One region of the Nonomuraea sp. CA-218870 genome, then DNA from elsewhere that is predicted to be linked to it. Evidence: predicted binding sites of a transcription regulator. Region 1 holds the regulator's gene; the other holds the start of a gene.
The links. Region 1 encodes HspR, which represses chaperone genes until heat shock. Its sites were predicted from a motif close to ANTTGAGTCNNNNNGACTCAANT; they were not measured.
Positions count from the first base shown of each region.

Region 1 (10,006 bases):
ACCACGACGGTCAAGCTCAAGTCCCCACTCGGGAAGCGGAAGATCGTAGACGGCGCCAAGAGCTGACACCCCGTTCCCCTGCCCTCCGCCCCCGGGAGACCCGCCGCGCACGGCCGGTGGGGCGTACCCGGAGGCGGACCCCTAAGGGACATCTCAGGGAACAAAACGCCCTTGTCAGGGGTTGAGTCGAGTAGGCTCAAGTCGTTTGACAAAGCCTGCTCGAATTCGTACGTTGAGCTTAACCGACTCAACTTTGACTACAAGGACGTACTCATGGCACGTGCGGTAGGTATCGACCTGGGGACGACCAACTCCGTCGTCTCGATTCTCGAGGGCGGTGAGCCCACCGTCATTGCCAACGCGCAGGGCTCGCGGACCACGCCGTCCGTGGTCGCCTTCGCGAAGAACGGCGAGGTCCTCGTCGGCGAGGTCGCCAAGCGGCAGGCCGTCACCAACGTCGACCGGACGATCCGATCGGTCAAGCGGGAGATGGGCACCACCTGGTCCCAGGAGATCGACGGCAAGAAGTTCTCGCCGCAGCAGATCAGCGCCTTCGTCCTGCAGAAGCTCAAGCAGGACGCCGAGGCCTACCTGGGCGAGAAGATCACCGACGCGGTGATCACCGTCCCGGCCTACTTCAACGACGCGCAGCGCCAGGCCACCAAGGAGGCCGGCACGATCGCGGGTCTCAACGTTCTGCGCATCATCAACGAGCCGACCGCGGCCGCGCTCGCGTACGGCCTCGACAAGGAGCAGGACCAGACGATCCTGGTCTTCGACCTCGGCGGCGGCACCTTCGACGTGTCCCTGCTCGACGTCGGCCAGGAGGACGGCCACGGCTTCGTCGAGGTCAAGGCGACCAGCGGCGACAACCACCTCGGCGGTGACGACTGGGACCAGCGCGTCGTCGACGAGCTCGTCAAGCGCTTCCAGAACGCGCACGGCGTCGACCTGTCCAAGGACAAGATGGCCCTCCAGCGCCTGCGCGAGGCCGCGGAGAAGGCCAAGATCGAGCTGTCGGCCCAGTCCGAGACCTCGATCAACCTGCCCTACATCACCGCCTCGTCCGAGGGCCCGCTGCACCTCGACGAGAAGCTGACCCGCGCCGAGTTCCAGCGGCTCACCGCCGACCTGCTCGAGCGCTGCAAGGGCCCGTTCCACCAGGTCATCAAGGACGCCGGCATCAAGGTCTCCGACATCGCCCACGTGGTGCTGGTCGGCGGCTCGACCCGGATGCCCGCCGTCACCGAGCTGGTCAAGGAGCTGACCGGCGGCCAGGACCCCAACAAGGGCGTCAACCCGGACGAGGTCGTCGCCATCGGCGCCGCCCTGCAGGCCGGCGTGCTCAAGGGCGAGGTCAAGGACGTCCTGCTGCTCGACGTGACCCCGCTGTCGCTGGGCATCGAGACCAAGGGCGGCATCTTCACCAAGATCATCGAGCGCAACACGACGATCCCGACCAAGCGCTCCGAGGTCTTCACCACGGCCGAGGACAACCAGCCGTCGGTGCAGATCCAGGTCTTCCAGGGTGAGCGCGAGATCGCGGCCTACAACAAGAAGCTGGCCACCTTCGAGCTGACCGGCATCGCGCCGGCGCCGCGCGGCATCCCGCAGATCGAGGTCACCTTCGACATCGACGCCAACGGCATCGTCAACGTCTCCGCCAAGGACCTGGGCACGGGCAAGGAGCAGACGATGACGATCACCGGCGGCTCCGCGCTGCCGAAGGACGACATCGAGCGCATGATGCGCGAGGCCGAGTCCTACGCCGAGGAGGACCGCAAGCGCCGCGAGGAGGCCGAGGTCCGCAACAACGCCGACGGGCTCGCCTACCAGACGGAGAAGTTCCTCCGCGAGAACGACGACAAGGTTCCCGGCGACATCAAGGCCGAGGTCAACGACGCGCTCGCCGAGCTGAAGAAGGCTCTGGAGGGCACCGACACCGACACGATCCGCAACTCGGCGGAGAAGCTCGCCACGGTCAGCCAGAAGATGGGTTCGGCGATCTACGCGCAGAACCAGGGCCAGACCGCGGGCGGCCCGGAGGGCGCTCCCCAGGACGCCTCCGCCGGCCAGGAGCAGAAGGCCGACGAGGACGTCGTCGAAGCCGAGATCGTGGACGATGAGCCGAAGAAGGACAAGTGAGGCCGTTGCGTGAGAACGGGCATGAGGAGCCGGTGATCCGCGACAACCGCAAGATCGACCCGGAGACGGGGGAGGTTAGGGTGCGCCCCGAGGACGATTCGCCCAAGCAGGATCAGCAGCAGGCGCCGGCGGAGTCCGCTCCGGCCGACGCCGAGCTGCGGGCCCAGCTGGACGAGCGGACCGCCGACCTGCAACGCGTCCAGGCCGAATACCAGAACTACCGCCGCCGCGTGGAGCGCGACCGGGTGGCCGTGCGCGAGCAGGCCACCGCCGCGGTGCTGGCGGAGCTGCTGCCGGTGCTCGACGACATCGGCAGGGCCCGCGAGCACGGCGAGCTCACCGGGGGTTTCGCGAAGGTGGCGGAGTCGCTGGAGGCGGTGCTCACCAAGCTGGGTCTCAGCGCCTACGGCCAGAAGGGCGACCCGTTCGACCCGATGGTCCACGAGGCGCTGATGCACACCTACTCGCCCGAGGTGACCGAGCCGACGGCGATCGAGGTGCTGCAGCTGGGTTACCGGATGGGTGAGCGGGTGCTGCGTCCGGCGCGCGTGGCCGTGGCCGAGCCCGGGGACGCGCCCGCGTCCGATGACGACGACAACTGACAAGGACGAAGGGCCGTAGATGAGCACCAAGGACTACCTGGAGAAGGACTACTACGCCGTCCTTGGTGTGCCCAAGTCAGCCACCGCCGACGAGATCAAGAAGGCGTACCGGAAGCTGGCCAGGCAGTACCACCCCGACACCAACCAGGGCGACTCGGCCAAGGAGAAGAAGTTCAAGGAAGTCTCCGAGGCCTACGACGTCCTGTCCGACAGCAAGCGCCGCAAGGAGTACGACGAGGCGCGCACACTGTTCGGGTCCGGGGTGGGCGGCCAGCGTCCGGGTGGTGGCGGCAACTTCGGCTTCGACTTCGGCGACCTGTTCGGCGGCACCGGTCAGCAGACCGGTGCCGGGGCGGGCGACCGCTTCAGCGACCTGTTCGGCGGGCTGTTCAACCGGGGCGGGAGCACGACCCGCACCACCTCCGCCACCAGGCCGCGGCGCGGACAGGACATCGAGTCAGAGGTCACGCTGTCGTTCACGGAGGCTGCCGAGGGCACCACGGTTTCGCTCAGGCTGACCAGTTCCGCCGCGTGCACCGCGTGCAGCGGGACGGGCGCCAAGGCCGGCACCACCCCGCGGGTCTGCCCGACCTGTGAGGGCACCGGCGCGGCCAGCCGCAACCTGGGCAACTTCGCCTTCTCCGAGCCCTGCCGCGACTGCAAGGGTCGCGGGCTGCTGGTCGACGACCCCTGCCCCGTCTGCGAGGGCAGCGGCCGGGCCAAGAGCATCCGCACGATCCAGGCCCGCATCCCCGCGGGGGTGTCCGACGGGGCGCGGGTCAGGCTCAAGGCCAAGGGAGCGCCCGGCGAGAACGGCGGTCCGGCCGGTGATCTCTACATCGTGACGCACGTCAAGCCGCACCCCGTGTTCGGCAGGTCGGGTGACAATCTGACCGTCACGGTTCCCGTGACGTTCACGGAGGCGGCCCTCGGCGCCGAGATCAAGGTGCCGACGCTCAAGGGAATGCCGGTGACCCTGCGCATCCCCGCGGGCACGCCGAACGGGCGCACCTTCCGCGTCCGCGGCCGGGGCGTCACCCGCAAGGACGGCACCAAGGGCGACCTGCTCGCCAGCGTCGAGGTCGTGGTGCCGAAGACGCTCGACGACAAGTCGCGGGAGCTGCTCACGGAGTTCAACACCGCCACAGCGGCCGAGGACCCGCGGGCCGAGCTCATATTGAGAGCCAGAAGCGAGTGAGCCGATGGACGCCAACTACTTCGACCTGTCCGATGACACTCCTGTTTATGTGATTTCGGTGGCCGCGCAGCTGTCGGGGCTGCATCCGCAGACACTGCGGCAGTACGACCGGCTCGGTCTGGTCTGCCCTGGCCGCACGGCGGGGCGCGGCCGCCTCTACTCGACCAGAGACATCATCCAGCTGCGCGAGGTCCAGCGGCTCTCCCAGGAGGAGGGCATCAACCTCGCCGGCATCAAGCGGATTCTGGAGCTGGAGAACGAGTCGCTGCGGCTGCGCGAGGAGGTTCACCGGCTGCGCGCCGAACTCCAGATGATGAAGGCGCTGATCCGCTACGAGTTGCCACCGGGGGCGTAGATGGAATACAAGCTCACTCAGAAAAGTCAGGAGGCGCTCTCGGGAGCCATGCGGCGGGCCGCCGCCGACGGCAATCCCGAGATCTCTCCGATCCACCTGCTGACCACGCTGCTCGCGCAGACCGGCGGCACCGCCGTCCCGCTGCTGGAGGCGGTCGGCGTCGACTGGAAGGCGCTGCGGGCCAAGGCCGAGGAGCGGCTGGCGGCGCTGCCCAAGGCGCAGGGCGCGACGGTGGGGGCGCCCACGAGCTCCCGCCAGCTGCTCACGGTCATGAACACCGCCGCCCAGCACGCCAACCGGCTGGAGGACCAGTACGTCTCGACCGAGCACCTGCTGGTCGGCCTCGCGGCGGACGGCGGCCAGGCCGCCGAGCTGCTCAAGGCCGCGGGGGCCACGCCGCAGGCGCTGCTCGACGCGTTCGAGAAGGTACGCGGTCACGCCCGGGTCACCAGTGAGACGCCCGAGGACACCTACCAGGCGCTGGAGAAGTACGGCGTCGACCTGACCGAGCGGGCCCGAGCGGGCAAGCTCGACCCGGTCATCGGCCGCGACTCCGAGATCCGGCGGGTGGTGCAGGTGCTCAGCCGGCGCACCAAGAACAACCCGGTGCTGATCGGCGAGCCCGGCGTCGGCAAGACGGCCGTCGTCGAGGGCCTGGCCCAGCGCATCGTGGCCGGTGACGTGCCGGAGTCGCTGCGCAACAAGCGGCTGATCGCGCTCGACCTGGGCGCGATGGTCGCGGGCGCCAAGTACCGCGGCGAGTTCGAGGAGCGGCTGAAGGCGGTGCTCTCCGAGATCAAGGAGAGCGACGGCCAGGTCGTGACCTTCATCGACGAGCTCCACACCGTCGTCGGCGCGGGCGCCGCCGAGGGCGCCATGGACGCGGGCAACATGCTCAAGCCGATGCTGGCCCGCGGCGAGCTGCGGATGATCGGCGCGACCACGCTCGACGAGTACCGCGAGCGCATCGAGAAGGACCCGGCGCTGGAGCGCCGCTTCCAGCAGGTGTACGTGGGCGAGCCCACGGTCGAGGACACCATCGCGATCCTGCGCGGGCTGAAGGGCCGCTACGAGGCCCACCACCAGGTGCAGATCGCCGACAGCGCCCTCGTCTCCGCCGCCGCGCTGTCCGACCGCTACATCACCAGCCGTTTCCTGCCGGACAAGGCCATCGACCTGGTCGACGAGGCCGCCTCCCGGCTGCGGATGGAGATCGACTCCCGTCCGGTCGAGATTGACCAGCTCCAGCGGGCCGTCGACCGGATGAAGATGGAGGAGCTGGCGCTGTCCAAGGAGACCGACGAGGCCTCCGTCCAGCGCCTGGAGCGCCTGCGCCAGGAGCTGGCCGACCGTCAGGAGGAGCTGAACGCCCTGGTCGGCCGCTGGGAGCACGAGAAGGCCGGCCTCAACAAGGTCGGCGAGCTGAAGAAGCAGCTCGACGAGGCGCGCGGCACCGCCGAGCGGGCGCAGCGCGACGGCGACTTCGAGACCGCCTCCCGCATCATGTATGCCGAGGTGCCGCGCCTGGAGCAGGCGCTGAAGGCCGCCTCCGAGGCCGCCCCGCCCGAGAACGCCATGGTCAAGGAGGAGGTCGGCCCCGACGACATCGCCGAGGTCATCTCGTCCTGGACCGGCATCCCTGCGGGCCGCCTGCTGGAGGGGGAGACGGCGAAGCTGCTGCGCATGGAGGAGGAGCTGGGCAAGCGCCTCATCGGCCAGCACGAGGCCGTGCGGGCGGCGTCCGACGCGGTCCGGCGCAGCCGGGCCGGCATCGCCGACCCCGACCGGCCGACAGGCTCGTTCCTGTTCCTCGGCCCGACCGGTGTCGGCAAGACAGAGCTGGCCAAGGCGCTGGCGGAGTTCCTGTTCGACGACGAGCGGGCGATGACCCGCATCGACATGAGCGAGTACTCCGAGAAGCACAGCGTCGCCCGGCTCGTCGGCGCGCCCCCCGGCTACGTCGGCTACGAGGAGGGCGGCCAGCTCACCGAGGCCGTCCGGCGTCGCCCGTACACCGTGGTGCTGCTGGACGAGGTGGAGAAGGCCCACCCGGAGGTCTTCGACATCCTGCTCCAGGTGCTCGACGACGGCCGGCTGACCGACGGCCAGGGCCGCACGGTCGACTTCCGGAACACGATCCTGATCCTCACGTCCAACCTCGGCTCCCAGTATCTCGTCGACCCGACGCTGGAGAACGGCGCCAAGCGCGAGGCCGTGATGGGCGCGGTGCGCAGCGCGTTCAAGCCGGAGTTCCTCAACCGGCTGGACGACGTGATCCTGTTCGACGCGCTCGGCACCGAGGAGCTGGCGCAGATCGTGGACCTGCAGGTCGACCGGCTCGCCCAGCGGCTGGCGGACCGCAGGCTGACCCTGGACGTCACACCTGCGGCCCGCGAGTGGCTGGCCCTGACGGGCTACGACCCGATGTACGGGGCGCGCCCGCTGCGCCGCCTGGTCCAGTCGGCGATCGGCGACAAGCTGGCCAGGGCGGTGCTGTCCAGCGAGATCGTCGACGGCGACAAGGTCCTGGTCGACCTCGGCGACGACGAGCTGACCGTCCAGCGGGCCTGAGCACCCGCCGTACACCCGCGGAAATCCCGCCGGACACGCGCCAACGCCCGGAGGCCCAGCCTCCGGGCGTTCGCCGTTCCCCGGCGGGTCATCTGCGGGTCCGTTCCTTGAGGTTCGGGTCCTTAAGGAACGGGCCAGCCTTCCGGCAAGCCGCCTCCCCGCTCTCGCCTGCCTGACTAGCTTCGCGTTCGTCAGTCACCGAGAACGATCAGGGGGACGAGAAGTGCCTACGCGGAACATCCGAAGGATTCTGGCCATGGTCACTCTGACCGCGGGGGTCAGCTGGCTGGGGGCCGGCCCCTCGGCCGCGGACGACTGCCTGGCCGCGCGGGCCCGCGTGGGCTCGCCCGCGGCGGCGCTCTGCGACGAGCTGGCCAAGGCGCGGCTGAGCGACGGCGCCGGCCCGCTGCTCGGGTCGGAGAGCACCCACCTGGCTCTGAACGCGGTCAGGATGGCCGAGCGCATCAACTTGACCGGTCTGGTCGCCCCGCGGTCCGAGCACGGGCTGTCGGACCTGGGCGGGTTCGTGGCCACCTCGGCCATGCCGCCGGTGGCGAGCGAGCCGGTGACGAGCGAGCCGGTGGCGGACGTGACCGGCCTGCTCAAGCTGCCCGCCCTTCCGGTGCTGCCCGAAGCCGCCCCGCCGGCGGTCTCCGGGACCGGGCGCGCTCCCCTGCCCTCGGACGGACGGCCGCGCCCCGCGGACACCCCGATCGACCTCACCGGCCCGGTCCACCAGACCAGGGACGAGATCGTGGACCGCGCGGTGCCGCGCGTGGCGACGGAGCTGGACCGGGCGGACATCCCGGGCCGCTCCCTCGACGGCGTCACGCGCCTGCTGGGCGGGCTCTCCCTGCGCTGAGCCCGGCCCGTCAGGAGACGAGGGCGTCGATCTCGTCCTCGGGCAGGCCCAGGTCGAGCCTGATGCGGTAGCGGGTGCGCAGCATCGACATCCGCTCCGGGTCGTCGCTCGCGCAGGTCAGCAGGGCCTGGGTCACCCACTCGTGGCCGGCCTCCAGGTCGCCGTAGGCGACGAGGGTCTCGGCGATGCTGTGGGCGGTCGCCGCCGAGACGTCCCCTTCGGCGCGGACCGTCTCGATGACCTCCCTCGCCTCGTCGTGCCGGTCGAGCTCGAACAGCGTGTCGGCGATGCCGGCACGCGGGTCGATGCCCGTCTCTCCACCGTCTTCGACCGCGCGCTGGAAGCACTCCAGCGCGCGGGCCGGCTGACCGGCCGCGCGCCACTCCTCGGCCGCCTGAACCAGGATGGACGCTCTCGACACGTCGCCGCTGGAGTAATCGAGCGCGACGTCGTACAGCCTGCCGGCCAGCGAGCCGTGGTCGTCGGCCAGCAGCGCCTGCTCAAGCAGGCGATCAAGGTGCTCACGGGTCACATGCGCCACAACGCGAGACTACCGAGAGCCGTGCGGTTTTGCCCGCTCAATAAGCATCGGCGATGGCGGATGAGGCCACCACGATTCGTCACCAGTTGCTCACGAGGCGCATATCTTCACAGGTAATGGGGCATATACCGGTCACTTCGCGCCCGAGAGCGGAAGGGGCTGGGATGAGCGGGTCCAGGCAGATGACGTCCGCGCTGGCGGTCGCGGTGGTGCTGTCGGCCGTGGGCCCCGGGGTCGCCGGCTACGTTTCGGCCCGGCTGGAAGGGGTCGATGCGGCCGAGCGGAGACTGCGGGCCCTGGAGGACGAGCTACGCGCGAGAGAGCACGCCGTCCGGCCGGTGTCGTTCCCCGAGGAGTGCGCGCGGCCCCACGAGCCGCACTGGCTGCCGGAGTTCCTCGAGGCCTGGGAGCGGATCCGCTAGTCGGGCCGCGGCGTGTAGGACCTGAGCTGACGCGACAGGAATCCGCGCACGAGTTGCCTGGCCGCGTCGATGATCTCCTCCGAGCCGTCGGGGTCGCGGCGGAAGGCCAGCTTGAGCACCGCGTCGCCGGCCTCGACCGCCACCACCACGGCGACGTCGAGCTCGTGGCAGTCGGCCAGCCCGAACTCCTTGAGCAGCAGCCCGCGCAGCCGGCCCGCGATCACGGTGTTGTTGTCGGAGTCGGAGTCGAGCAGGTTGAGGTCGACCACGTCGCCGAACTGGAGGCTCCTGAAGCCCGGCACCGTGCGGTGCATGGCGACGTACTCGTCGATGATCGCGTCGACGGCGTCCCACCAGCCCCGGTAGTCCTCCTCCATGAACCGGCGGCCCACCCTGGAGACGAACAGCTCCACGTTGCGCCGGGTCAGCTCCTGGGTGATGGCCCGCTTGTCGGGGAAGAACTGATAGACCGAGCCGATCGCGACACCCGCCCGGTCGGCGATCCGGGTCGTGGAGAGCGCCTCGTAGCCGATCTCGTCGAGCAGGTGGGCGCAGGCGTCGAGCATCCGCTCGACCCGCCGGGCACTGCGGCGCTGCGTGGGCTGCCGGCGCAGCGCCTTCGGCGACGCACAGTCATCTTCTGGTTGCGGCATGGACACGCCATCATCTTCCCCCGCCAGACCAGATCGTTACCCACGATTGACCGGATTTCCCGGGAATCCGGTGAGCTCGGCCGGCCCATGGAGTGCGGATGGGGAGATCCCGGACAGCGTTGACGAACCGACCGCCTTCCCCGGATCGCCTCAGGGCCGGGCGGCCAGCCCGGTGCAGGAACGCAGCGCCTTCCAGTCGGCCACGGCCTGCGTCCGCGCGGCGCCGGTCATCGGGACCGGCACGCCGTTCTGGATGGTGGCGGGGGTCCACCGGTCCTTGAGGATCTTGCGGCCGTTGATGGTGAGGGTCAGCACGCCGGTGCGGCCCGTGGTGGCGGGGTTGGAGTTGTAGAAGACGAAGTTGCCGAGGCCGTAGCTGATGTAGGCGTTGTCGAGGTACCCGGCGCCCAGCAGGATGTGCGCGTGCCCGCCCACCACCACGTCGGCGCCGGCCTTGACCAGCTTGGGGGCCAGGGAGAGCTGCGCCGGGTTGGGGCACTTCTGCATCTCGGTGCCCCAGTGCAGGTGCACGATGACGGTGTCGGAGCTCTTGCGCGCCTGCCGTACCGCCCTGATCAGGCGGGCCTCGTTCTTGGCCGACGCGAGGCCGCCCTTGTCGGGGGTGGCGGTCCAGGAGTCGATGAACTCGGCGTCCAG
Region 1 covers NZ_JBNJMN010000001.1:993,768-1,003,773, reverse strand. Annotated here, with positions in the region: gene ACQEUU_RS05030 (hypothetical protein) at 1-66, shown strand, start outside; gene dnaK (molecular chaperone DnaK) at 274-2,145, shown strand; gene grpE (nucleotide exchange factor GrpE) at 2,142-2,747, shown strand; gene dnaJ (molecular chaperone DnaJ) at 2,767-3,945, shown strand; gene ACQEUU_RS05010 (heat shock protein transcriptional repressor HspR) at 3,950-4,300, shown strand; gene clpB (ATP-dependent chaperone ClpB) at 4,301-6,871, shown strand; gene ACQEUU_RS05000 (hypothetical protein) at 7,128-7,733, shown strand; gene ACQEUU_RS04995 (tetratricopeptide repeat protein) at 7,744-8,274, opposite strand; gene ACQEUU_RS04990 (hypothetical protein) at 8,439-8,696, shown strand; gene ACQEUU_RS04985 (TetR family transcriptional regulator) at 8,693-9,349, opposite strand; gene ACQEUU_RS04980 (CapA family protein) at 9,500-10,006, opposite strand, start outside.

Region 2 (10,006 bases), 2.7 Mb from region 1:
CCTTGGTCTCCCCGTACGGCTGGAGCCAGCCCTTGGCGGCCAGCTCTCGCAGGTCGCGGGCCGCCTGGCCCTGGCTGAGCCCTTCGTCGGCCTGGTAGCGGCTGCGGCGCAGCCTGCGGTTGACGAACACCTCGTAGAGGGCGGACACGGACCGGGTGTTGAGCCCGTCGGCGTCGACCCGCTCTTCGAGCAGCGTCCAGACCTCCCCGGCCTGGGCCAGCCGCTGCCGCACCCGCTGGGCCTGCAGGTGGTGTGCGCGCAGACAGAACCGGACCCAGGAAACGGTGTCGCCGTGCGGCTTCCACGATCCGTGCTGCACTCCCCGGAGCGCGCGGTGGTAATCGGTGGTGTTCTCACCTGTGCCGAGCCACTCCGCGATGGAGGAGAACTCGGGGGTGAGGATCTGGTCGCGACCGAGCACCAGGGTCCGCAGGGCTCGTGACATCCTGCCGTTGCCGTCACGCCAGGGGTGGATGGCCACGAGGTTGAAGTGCGCCATGGCGGCCCGGACGTAGCTGGGCCCGTCGAGGTCCCAGCGTTGAGCCAGGTGATGTGGGTGAGCGCCTGCTGATAACCCGCGATCTCCCGCGCCACCTGGCCTGGTGTCTCCAGCGGCTCCTCACCGGACATGATGGACTCGATGTCCTCGACGCCGGCGTGATAGCCCTCGATCGAGTTGGAGCCCTGGATGGCCCGTGCCTGAAGCTGCCTGCGCAGCTGGCCGTCCCAGCGGTGGGTCTCGGCCAGCCGGTATTTGAGGTCGCGGCGCATGTCTTCGATCTCCGCCAGCACGGCCTTGTCGTCCGGCTCCAGCTCAGGGGTCCCGTACAGCAGGGAGTCATGGAAGCATGCCCGAATCATTCGGTCAAACGTACGGATGATTCGGTCATTCTGGATATCTGCTGATCAAGGATGCTTATGGCCCGTTCCGGGGCGTGATGACCGAGGAGCAGGCCTGAGGCCAGCCCGTCGACCAACGCCAGCAGGGCGTCCGCCGCCGCGCCCGGGTCGGCGGCGAGTCCTTCCAGGCACCCCGCCACGACGGCGGCGAGCTGGGCCTGGCCCTCCCGGTAGCGCGCGGCGAGGGTCTCGTCGTTGAGCGCGCGGATGAAGACCGCGACGCCCACCAGCGTCTCCGTCCGGGCCTCGGCGTCCAGCGGCAGCAGCGTCACGAGCAGGGCTCGCAGCACCTCGCGGGGCGCGGCGGACCCCATCCCGGCCAGGCCGCGCCGCAGGCGCTCCGACAGCCGGTCACGCAGCAGGACCGTCGCGTACAGGAGCATCTCGTCCTTGCTCGCGAAGTAGTGCTGGACGAGCCCGATGGACATGCCCGCCGCCGTCGCGACCTCCCGCATGCTGACCGCCTCCAGGCCGCGCGAGGCCGCGATGCCCCACAGCGCCTCGGCGATCCGCGTCCGCCGCTGTTCGTGGTCGACCTTCTTCGGCATGTGCCCGCCCTCCAAGTTTTCGCCATATGATCGTATGGCAAAGGAGGGGTGCGATGCCGAAGATCGGTCGCTTCGTCACGCCGGAGGCGCGAGCGGAGTACGAGCGGACCTACGACGAGGCGATGGCGGCGCTGCCGTCGCCGGCCGAGACGCGTGACGTGCCGACGCCGTTCGGGCGGGTGCGCGCCTACCGGTTCGGCCCGTCCGGCGGCACGCCGCTGGTGCTGCTGCACGGCAAGTCGGCGACGAGCGTCATGTGGCTGCCCAACCTTCCCGGCCTGGCCGCCGCGCGCCCCGTGTACGCGCTCGACCTTCTCGGCGAGGGCGGGCGGAGCGAGCAGACCGCGCCGATCAGGGACGCCGCCGACCAGGCCGCCTGGCTGTCGGCGGCACTCGCCGGGCTCGGCCTCGGCACGGCGCACCTGGTGGGCATGTCGATGGGCGGCTGGCTGGCGTGCAACCAGGCCGTACGGGATCCACGCCACGTGGCCTCGATCACCCTGCTCGACCCGGCGGGGGCGCTCGCGCCGATGCCTCTCGGCCTGATCCTGCGGACGATCCCGGTCATGCTGCCGTTCGTCTCGCGCTGGGCGAGGCCGCGCTTCATGGCGTGGATCGACGGCACCGGCGCCGACATCTCCGCGGACGACCCGGTGGCCCGGCTCATCTCCGCGACGATGCGCGACTACCGGCCCGCGCTCCCGCCACCCACCCGCTTCACCGACGAGCAGCTGCGCTCGATCACGGTCCCGGCCCTGGTCGTCGTCGCCGGGCGCAGCGTCATCCACGACCCCGGCGAGGCGGTGCGGCGGGCGGAGCGGCTCATCCCCGGGGTGCGGGCCGAACTGTGGCCGGAGGCGACCCACTCGATCGCCGGTCAGTTCGCCGCCGAGGTGAACGAGCGGGTGCTGAAGTTCGCCGCCTCACTGCCGTAGTCGCCCGTACGGAACACCGCCGTACACGCGGGACGCCCCGCCGCAGCGGGGCTTCCCGGTGCGGCGGGGCGTCTTGGGGCGGCAGGGCGTCTCGGGGCGGATCAGGCGGCGACGCCGTCCGCCACCTGGGCCGGGGTGAGCGCGAGGTCCAGGACCTCGCGCACGTCGCTGACCGAGTGGATGGTCAGCTCGTCGCGGACCTCCTGGGGCACGTCGTCCAGGTCCGGCTCGTTGCGGGCCGGGATGAGCACCGTGGAGATGCCCGCCCGGTGCGCCGCCAGCAGCTTCTGCTTGACGCCGCCGATCGGCAGCACCCGGCCGGTGAGCGAGATCTCGCCGGTCATCGCCACGTCGCCGCGGACCTGGCGGCCCGACAGCAGCGAGGCCAGCGCGGTCGTCAGCGTCACGCCCGCCGAGGGGCCGTCCTTGGGCACGGCGCCCGCCGGGAAGTGGACGTGCACCGAGCGGTCCTTCAGCGCGGTGACCGGCAGCTCCAGCTCCGCGCCGTGGGAGCGGAGGTAGGACAGGGCGATCCTGGCCGACTCCTTCATCACGTCGCCGAGCTGGCCGGTCAGGGTCAGGCCGGTCTCACCGGTCTCCGGGTCGGCCAGCGACGCCTCCACGTACAGCACGTCGCCGCCGGCCCCGGTGACCGCCAGGCCGGTGGCCACGCCGGGCACCGAGGTGCGCTGGGCGTTCTCCGGCAGCGACGACTCCGGCACGAACCTGGGCCTGCCCAGGTAGGCCGTCAGGTCGTCGGCGCCGACCGTGACCGGGAGCTCGTCACCGGCCGCGATCTTGCGCAGGACGCGGGCGACCGACCGCTCCAGCGAGCGGACGCCGGCCTCGCGGGTGTACTCGGTGGCCAGCCGGCGCAGCGCCGCGTCCTCGACGGCGACCTCCTCGGCCGTCAGGCCGGCCAGCCCGAGCTGCCGGGGCAGCAGGTGGTCGCGGGCGATGGCGACCTTCTCGTCCTCGGTGTAGCCGTCGAGCGTGACGACCTCCATCCGGTCCAGCAGCGGGCCGGGGATGGCCTCCAGGACGTTGGCCGTGGCCAGGAAGAGCACGTCGCTCAGGTCGAGCTCGACCTCCAGGTAGTGGTCGCGGAAGGTGTGGTTCTGCGCCGGGTCGAGCACCTCCAGCAGCGCGGCCGTCGGGTCGCCGCGGTAGTCGGCGCCGACCTTGTCGACCTCGTCGAGCAGCACGACCGGGTTCATCGAACCGGCCTCGCGGATAGCGCGGACGATCCGGCCGGGCAGCGCGCCCACGTAGGTGCGCCGGTGGCCGCGGATCTCCGCCTCGTCGCGTACGCCGCCGAGGGCGACGCGGACGAACTCGCGGCCCATGGCACGGGCGACGGACTCGCCGAGCGAGGTCTTGCCGACACCGGGAGGGCCGGCCAGGGCGAGCACGGCGCCGCCGCGGCGGCCGCCCACCACGCCGAGCCCCTTCTCCTGCCGGCGCTTGCGTACGGCCAGGTGCTCGATGATGCGGTCCTTCACGTCGGACAGGCCCGTGTGGTCGGCGTCCAGCACCTCGCGGGCACCGGCGATGTCGTAGTTGTCGTCGGTACGCACGTTCCACGGCATGTCGAGGACCGTGTCGAGCCACGTGCGGATCCAGCCGCCCTCGGGGGACTGCTCGGAGGTCCGCTCCAGCTTGTCGACCTCCTTGAGCGCGGCCTCGCGCACCTTCTCGGGCAGGTCGGCCGCCTCGACGCGGGCGCGGTAGTCCTCCTCCTCGGTCTCGGCCGAGCCGCCGTCGAGCTCCTTCAGCTCCTTGCGGATGGCGGCGAGCTGCTGGCGCAGCAGGAACTCGCGCTGCTGCTTCTCCATGCCCTCCTGGACGTCCTTGCGGATCGTCTCGGCGACGTCCAGCTCGGCCAGGTGCTCGCGGGACCACTCGATCAGCTTGCCCAACCGGTCGGCGGGGTCGGGGGACTCCAGCAGCTCGACCTTCTGGGAGGTGGACAGCCACGGCGTGTAGCCGGAGCTGTCGGCCAGCACGGCGGGGTCGTCGATCTGGTTGACCTGGTCGACCACCTGCCAGGCGCCGCGCTTCTGCAGGATCGTGGTGGCCAGGGCCTTGTACTCCTTGGCCAGCTCGTGGGCGCGCTCGTGGGCGGCGACCGCGTCGACGGTCACGGCCTCCACCCACAGCGCGGCGCCGGGGCCGGTGGTGCCCGCGCCCACGCGCACCCGGTCGACGCCGCGGACCACGGCGGCGGGCTCGCCGCCTGGCAGCCGCCCGACCTGCTCGACGACGGCCCGCACGCCCACGGCGCCGTAGCGGCCGTCGACGCGGGGAACGAGAAGCACCTGCGGCTTGTTGCCACCGGATGCCCGGGCAGCGTCGATGGCGGCGCGCACCTCGGAGTCGGACAGGTCCAGCGGAACCACCATGCCGGGCAGTACGACGGCGTCGTCCAGCGGCAGCACCGGCAGGATCAAGCTCTCACTCATGCGAACTCCATAGGGTTGAGTTATATCGACTCAATTCATCGGAGCGGCTTAATGTTCCCAAGCTTTCCGATGTTCGCTCAGAGCGAGCGTAATCATGTAAGTCATACCTGGGAGTGAGACCGGATCAGCCCTTGGTCCGACGCGTGGCGAGCGGCGTGCTCGTAGGCTTTGGGGGTGTTCTCGGCAGTGCTGCGCCCCATCCTCCTGGCGCTCTACCAGGGTGCGGCCGACCAGCCCGCGCCCCCGTCGGGCCGGCGGGCCCTGCCCATGCCGCGCTGGCTGGGGCTGCTGCCGTTCCGCAGACTCGACCTCGTCCAGGTGGTCGACGTCCTGCTGGCCCTCATCCTGTTCCTGACCACCTACGACCGGGTCATCCAGCGCGACGGGCGGCCGGCCCTCGCCTACGTGGCCGCGCTGGGCGTCGCGATCCCGCTGGTGCTGCGCGACCGGAGGCCGCTGGCGGCCTGGCGCGCCTCGCTGGCGCTGCTCCCGGCCGGGCTCTGGGTCTCGTTCGCGCTGGGCGTCGCCTACGAGGACAACCCCTACACCGCGGAGATAGTGATCTCTTACCTGCTCGTCGCCTACTCCGTGGCGGTGCGCTGCGACCGGCGGATCACCGGCGCGGCCTGGGTGATCAGCGTGGTGGTGATGTGGATCGCCTTCCCCAACAGCGTGCCGCTCGGGTCGGTCATGGTGGGCGCCGTCATGCTCCTCGGCCACAACGTGCGGCTGCGCCGCGGCGCCACCGAACGGCTCGCCCTGGAGGAGCGGCGCAGCCAGGAGGCGATGGGGGCGCAGGCCGTGCTGGAGGAGCGCGCGCGCATCGCCCGCGAGCTGCACGACGTGGTGGCCCACCACATGTCGGTGATCGCGATCCAGGCGGAGGCGGTGCCGCTCAAGGCGGCGGGCGACCCGGCCCAGCTGGAGGCGGGGCTCGCCGGCATCCGCGCCCTGTCGCTGGAGGCGATCGCCCAGCTCCGGCAGGTGCTCGGCGTGCTGCGCGACGAGGACGGCCGCACCGACACCGCCCCGCAGCCCGGCCTGGCCCAGGTCGACGACCTCGTCGCCAACGCGCGGGCGGCCGGGCTGTCCGTGCTGGTCAAGCTGCCCGAGTCGGTGGAGGGGGTGCCCCAGACGGTGGGGATGTCCGCCTACCGCATCGTGCAGGAGTCGCTGAGCAACGCCATGCGCCACGCCCCGGGCGCGACCGTCATGATCGACGTCCGCCGCGACGAGCAGGGCGTGCGGCTCCACGTGACCAACGGCCCCGGCACCTCCTCCGCCCGCTCGCCCGGCGCCGGCCACGGGCTGGTCGGCATGCGCGAGCGGGCGGCGCTGCTGGGCGGCACGCTGGAGGCGGGGCCGGTCCCCGTAGGAGGTTTTCAGGTGACCGCGGTGCTGCCGACCGGACGGGGTCCCTCGTGATCCGGGTTCTCATAGCCGACGACCAGGGCATGGTGCGCACGGGGTTCACCGTGTTCCTGAGCGCCCAGCCCGACATCGTGGTCGTGGGCGAGGCGGCCGACGGGCGCGAAGCGCTCCAGCGGGCCGCCGAGCTGACGCCCGACGTGGTGCTGATGGACGTGCGGATGCCGGTGATGGACGGGCTGGACGCCACCCGGCGGCTGCTGTCGTCCGGCTCGGAGTCCAAGGTGCTCATCCTGACCACGTTCGACCTCGACGACTACGTCTACGAGGCGCTGCGGGCCGGCGCCAGCGGGTTCCTGCTCAAGGACGCCTCGGCCGCCCAGCTCGCCGAGGCCGTCCGGGTGGTCGCGGCCGGCGACGCGCTGATCTCCCCCGGCGTCACCAGGCGGCTCATCCGTGAGTTCGCCCGGCTGGGGCCGCGCCCGGCTCCCGCGGCCGCCCGGCTGAGCGAGCTGACCGAGCGCGAGAGCGAGGTGCTCGCGCTCGTCGCCCAGGCCCTGTCCAACCAGGAGATCGCGCGCAAGCTCGTGCTGGCCGAGCAGACGGTCAAGACCCACGTGGGGCGGATGCTGATGAAGCTGGGGCTGCGCGACCGGGCCCAGGCGATCGTGTACGCCTACGAGACCGGGCTGGTGCGGCCGGGCGAGTGACGGGCGGGTGACGGGGGGCGGCCCCGGCCGTACAGTCGACTGATGGACCTGGTCAAGCTGTTCCACGACGTGGTGAAGACGGTGCCCGCGTACCGGGCGTTCCTGGCGGAGCACGCCATCGACCCCGCCCAGATCCAGACATTTCAGGATTTCGTGGGCTTGCCGATGACGAGCAAGGACACGTACACCCGACGCCACCCCCTGCCCGACCTGTGCCGTCACGGGGTGATCGGCGACCTCGTCGCCGTGTCGTCCGGGTCGACCGGGGAGCCCGCGTTCTGGCCGCGGACCGCCGCCGACGAGCACGTCATCGCGGCCCGCTTCGAGGAGGTGTTCCGCGACTCCTTCGCCGCCCGCGAGCGGCGCACGCTCGCCGTGGTCTGCTTCGCGCTCGGCACCTGGGTGGGCGGGCTGTTCACGCTGGCCTGCTGCCGCCGGCTGGCCGAGCTCGGCTACCCGGTGACGGTCGTGGCGCCCGGCAGCGACAAGCGGGAGATCCTGCGGGTGGTGCCGGAGCTGGCGCCGCACTTCGACCAGGTGGTGCTGCTCGGCTACCCGCCCTTCCTCAAGGACGTGATCGACGCCGGACTGCCCTGGTCCCGCTGGAACGTCAAGCTGGTCACCGCCGGCGAGGTCTTCAGCGAGGAGTGGCGCACGCTCGTGGCGTCCCGCGCGGGCATCACCGATCCGGTACGCGGCATCGCCTCCCTGTACGGGACCGCGGACGCCGGGGTGCTGGGCAACGAGACGCCGCTGTCGGTGGAGATCCGCCGCTTCCTGGCCGAACGCCCGCCGGCCGCGCGGGAGCTGTTCGGCGAGTCGCGGCTGCCCACGCTGGTCCAGTACGACCCCGAGGTGCGCTTCTTCGAGGAGCACGACGGGACCCTGCTGTTCTCCGGCGACAACGGCATCCCGCTGATCCGCTACCACATCGCCGACGACGGCGGGCTGATCCCGTACGAGCGCATGCTGGCCTTCGCCCGCGACCACGGCCTGGAGCCGTCGGCGCCCGGCCCCGCCCGGCCCTTCGCGTACGTCTTCGGGCGGAGCCGGTTCACCGTGTCCTACTACGGGGCGAACGTGTACCCGGAGAACATCTCCGTGGGGCTGGAGCAGCCCGAGGTGGCGGGGCTGGTGACCGGCAAGTTCGTGATGGAGGCGGCGGAGGACGAGCGGCGCGACCGGCACCTGACGGTGACGGTGGAGCTGGCGCCCGGCGAGAAACCGTCGGACGGCACGGCGGAGGCGGTCGGCGCGTCGATCCTGGCCCAGTTGCGGCGGCTCAACAGCGAGTTCGCGCACTACGTGCCGCAGACGCGCCAGGCGCCGGTGATCCGGCTCCGCGAGACAGGCGACCCGGAGTACTTCCCGCCGGGAGCCAAACACCGCTACACCCGCTGAGCCGCGCCCTCCTCCCAGAGGCGGGAGCGACGCCGGCCGGGTGGTCAGCGGGAGTCGGCGAGTGTGCGCTCGCCCTCCTCCAGCCCCGGTCTCTCCCTCGCATCACTTCGGGGCCGATCGCGAAGGCTGGGACGGGGGGCCGCGGAGGTCCTGGGGGTGCCTGCCCTCCAGGGGTTCCGGGGGCCGGCCGGTCATCCTGTCGTGGTCGTGATCCCCCTGCGGTACTACCTGGAAGATCAGCCCGTGCGGTGACGCGGAAACCGGGGCCGGATCCGTAGCTTCGACACCATGCGATTCAGGCACGGAGTCCTCGGCATGCTCGCCCTCGGGGCGCTGCTCGTCCCACCCGCCCAGTCGAGCGGCCGGCTCGTCCGGGTCCACGGTGACGTGACCACGGCCGACCGGGTGGCGGTCATCGTGCCGGGCGCCGACATCACCGTGGACACCTTCGACACCGGCAGCCACCGCCCAGGCGGCTCGGCCCGCGCCCTCCTGACCGAGGCGGCCGGCCAGTCCCCCGGCACCCGCCTGGCGGTCGTCGCCTGGCTGGGCTACGAGTCGCCGCCCACCTGGAGCCTGGACGTGATGACCGACTCCGCGGCCGACGAAGGAGCGCGAGCCCTCCGCCGCACGGTCACCGACCTCCGCCGCCGGACCGCGGCCCCCATCGCGCTCCTGTGCCACAGCTACGGCTCGGTGGTCTGCGCCAAGGCCGCCGCCGGCGGCCTGCCGGTCTCCGACCTCGCCCTCGTCGCCAGCCCCGGCCTGGAGTTCCGCTCCGCCACGTTCACCACCGCCCGGGTGTGGGCCGGGCTGGGCTCCAACGACTGGATGAGGTTCGTCCCCAAGACCAGGCTGGGCCCCCTCGGCTTCGGCCGGGACCCGATGGCCCCCGGCTTCGGCGCCCGCCTGTTCGAGGCCGGCGAGGGCGGCCACAGCGACTACTTCAGGCCCGGCTCCACGTCCCTGCGCAACCTCACGCGGATCGCCTTAGGCCGCCCTGACCAGGTCACCCCTCTTGCTCCGCGGCGGACGGCCTGACGCTGCCGCCTTAGGAGTCAGATAAGCGAGAAGCGCTCCTCATGTCCCTGACCAGGAGCGTAGGCGTCACCCCGAGCAACGAGCCGGGGCTTGCGGGAAGGTATTGGGAACGATCAAGCACGCAGATGGGTGGTCCGTGATAGCACCATCTGAAGGGTGTGGACGATCAACGACGACGACTCTTTCTAGGGCCGCCTCCCACAAGGCGAGGAAGGTCATCATCTGTCGTCGTAGAGCGCCAGTTCCTAGGATCGACGCCCCATCGGTCGACGGTAACCTGCAGCCGGATGATCTGCCTTGCTAGTTCTCTACGCTTGTTGGCTCTTACCCGAGTCTCTAGCCGCTTGGTTGCCTGGAGTTGCTCGAACCATGTCGTTGGCAGCAGAGCTAGCTGGGCGGCGAGCCAGTGCTGGAAATCGGCATGTGGAGTCTTCTTGACACGGGCAAGAAGGGGAGCCGCAGCGCCTGCTACGACCTCTAACGCTGGCACTACGACTTCGGGGTTGGCCTCACTTGTCGCATGGCAGAGGTTGCGTAGACCGGTAGAGAGTTGAGCTGCCTGATCTCGCCTTCTCTCATCTAGCCGGGCTTCCCGTTCACGGCGTGTTAGCCACCAAGCAACAGTCGCTGCGCCGAGAACA
Region 2 covers NZ_JBNJMN010000001.1:3,693,853-3,703,858, reverse strand. Annotated here, with positions in the region: gene ACQEUU_RS17905 (Fic family protein) at 1-499, opposite strand, end outside; gene ACQEUU_RS17900 (TetR/AcrR family transcriptional regulator) at 858-1,448, opposite strand; gene ACQEUU_RS17895 (alpha/beta fold hydrolase) at 1,502-2,383, shown strand; gene lon (endopeptidase La) at 2,485-4,845, opposite strand; gene ACQEUU_RS17885 (sensor histidine kinase) at 5,020-6,270, shown strand; gene ACQEUU_RS17880 (response regulator) at 6,267-6,923, shown strand; gene ACQEUU_RS17875 (phenylacetate--CoA ligase family protein) at 6,966-8,324, shown strand; gene ACQEUU_RS17870 (alpha/beta hydrolase) at 8,613-9,365, shown strand.
Region 2: the regulator HspR is predicted to act here: its motif matches at 4,859-4,881, upstream of lon (endopeptidase La).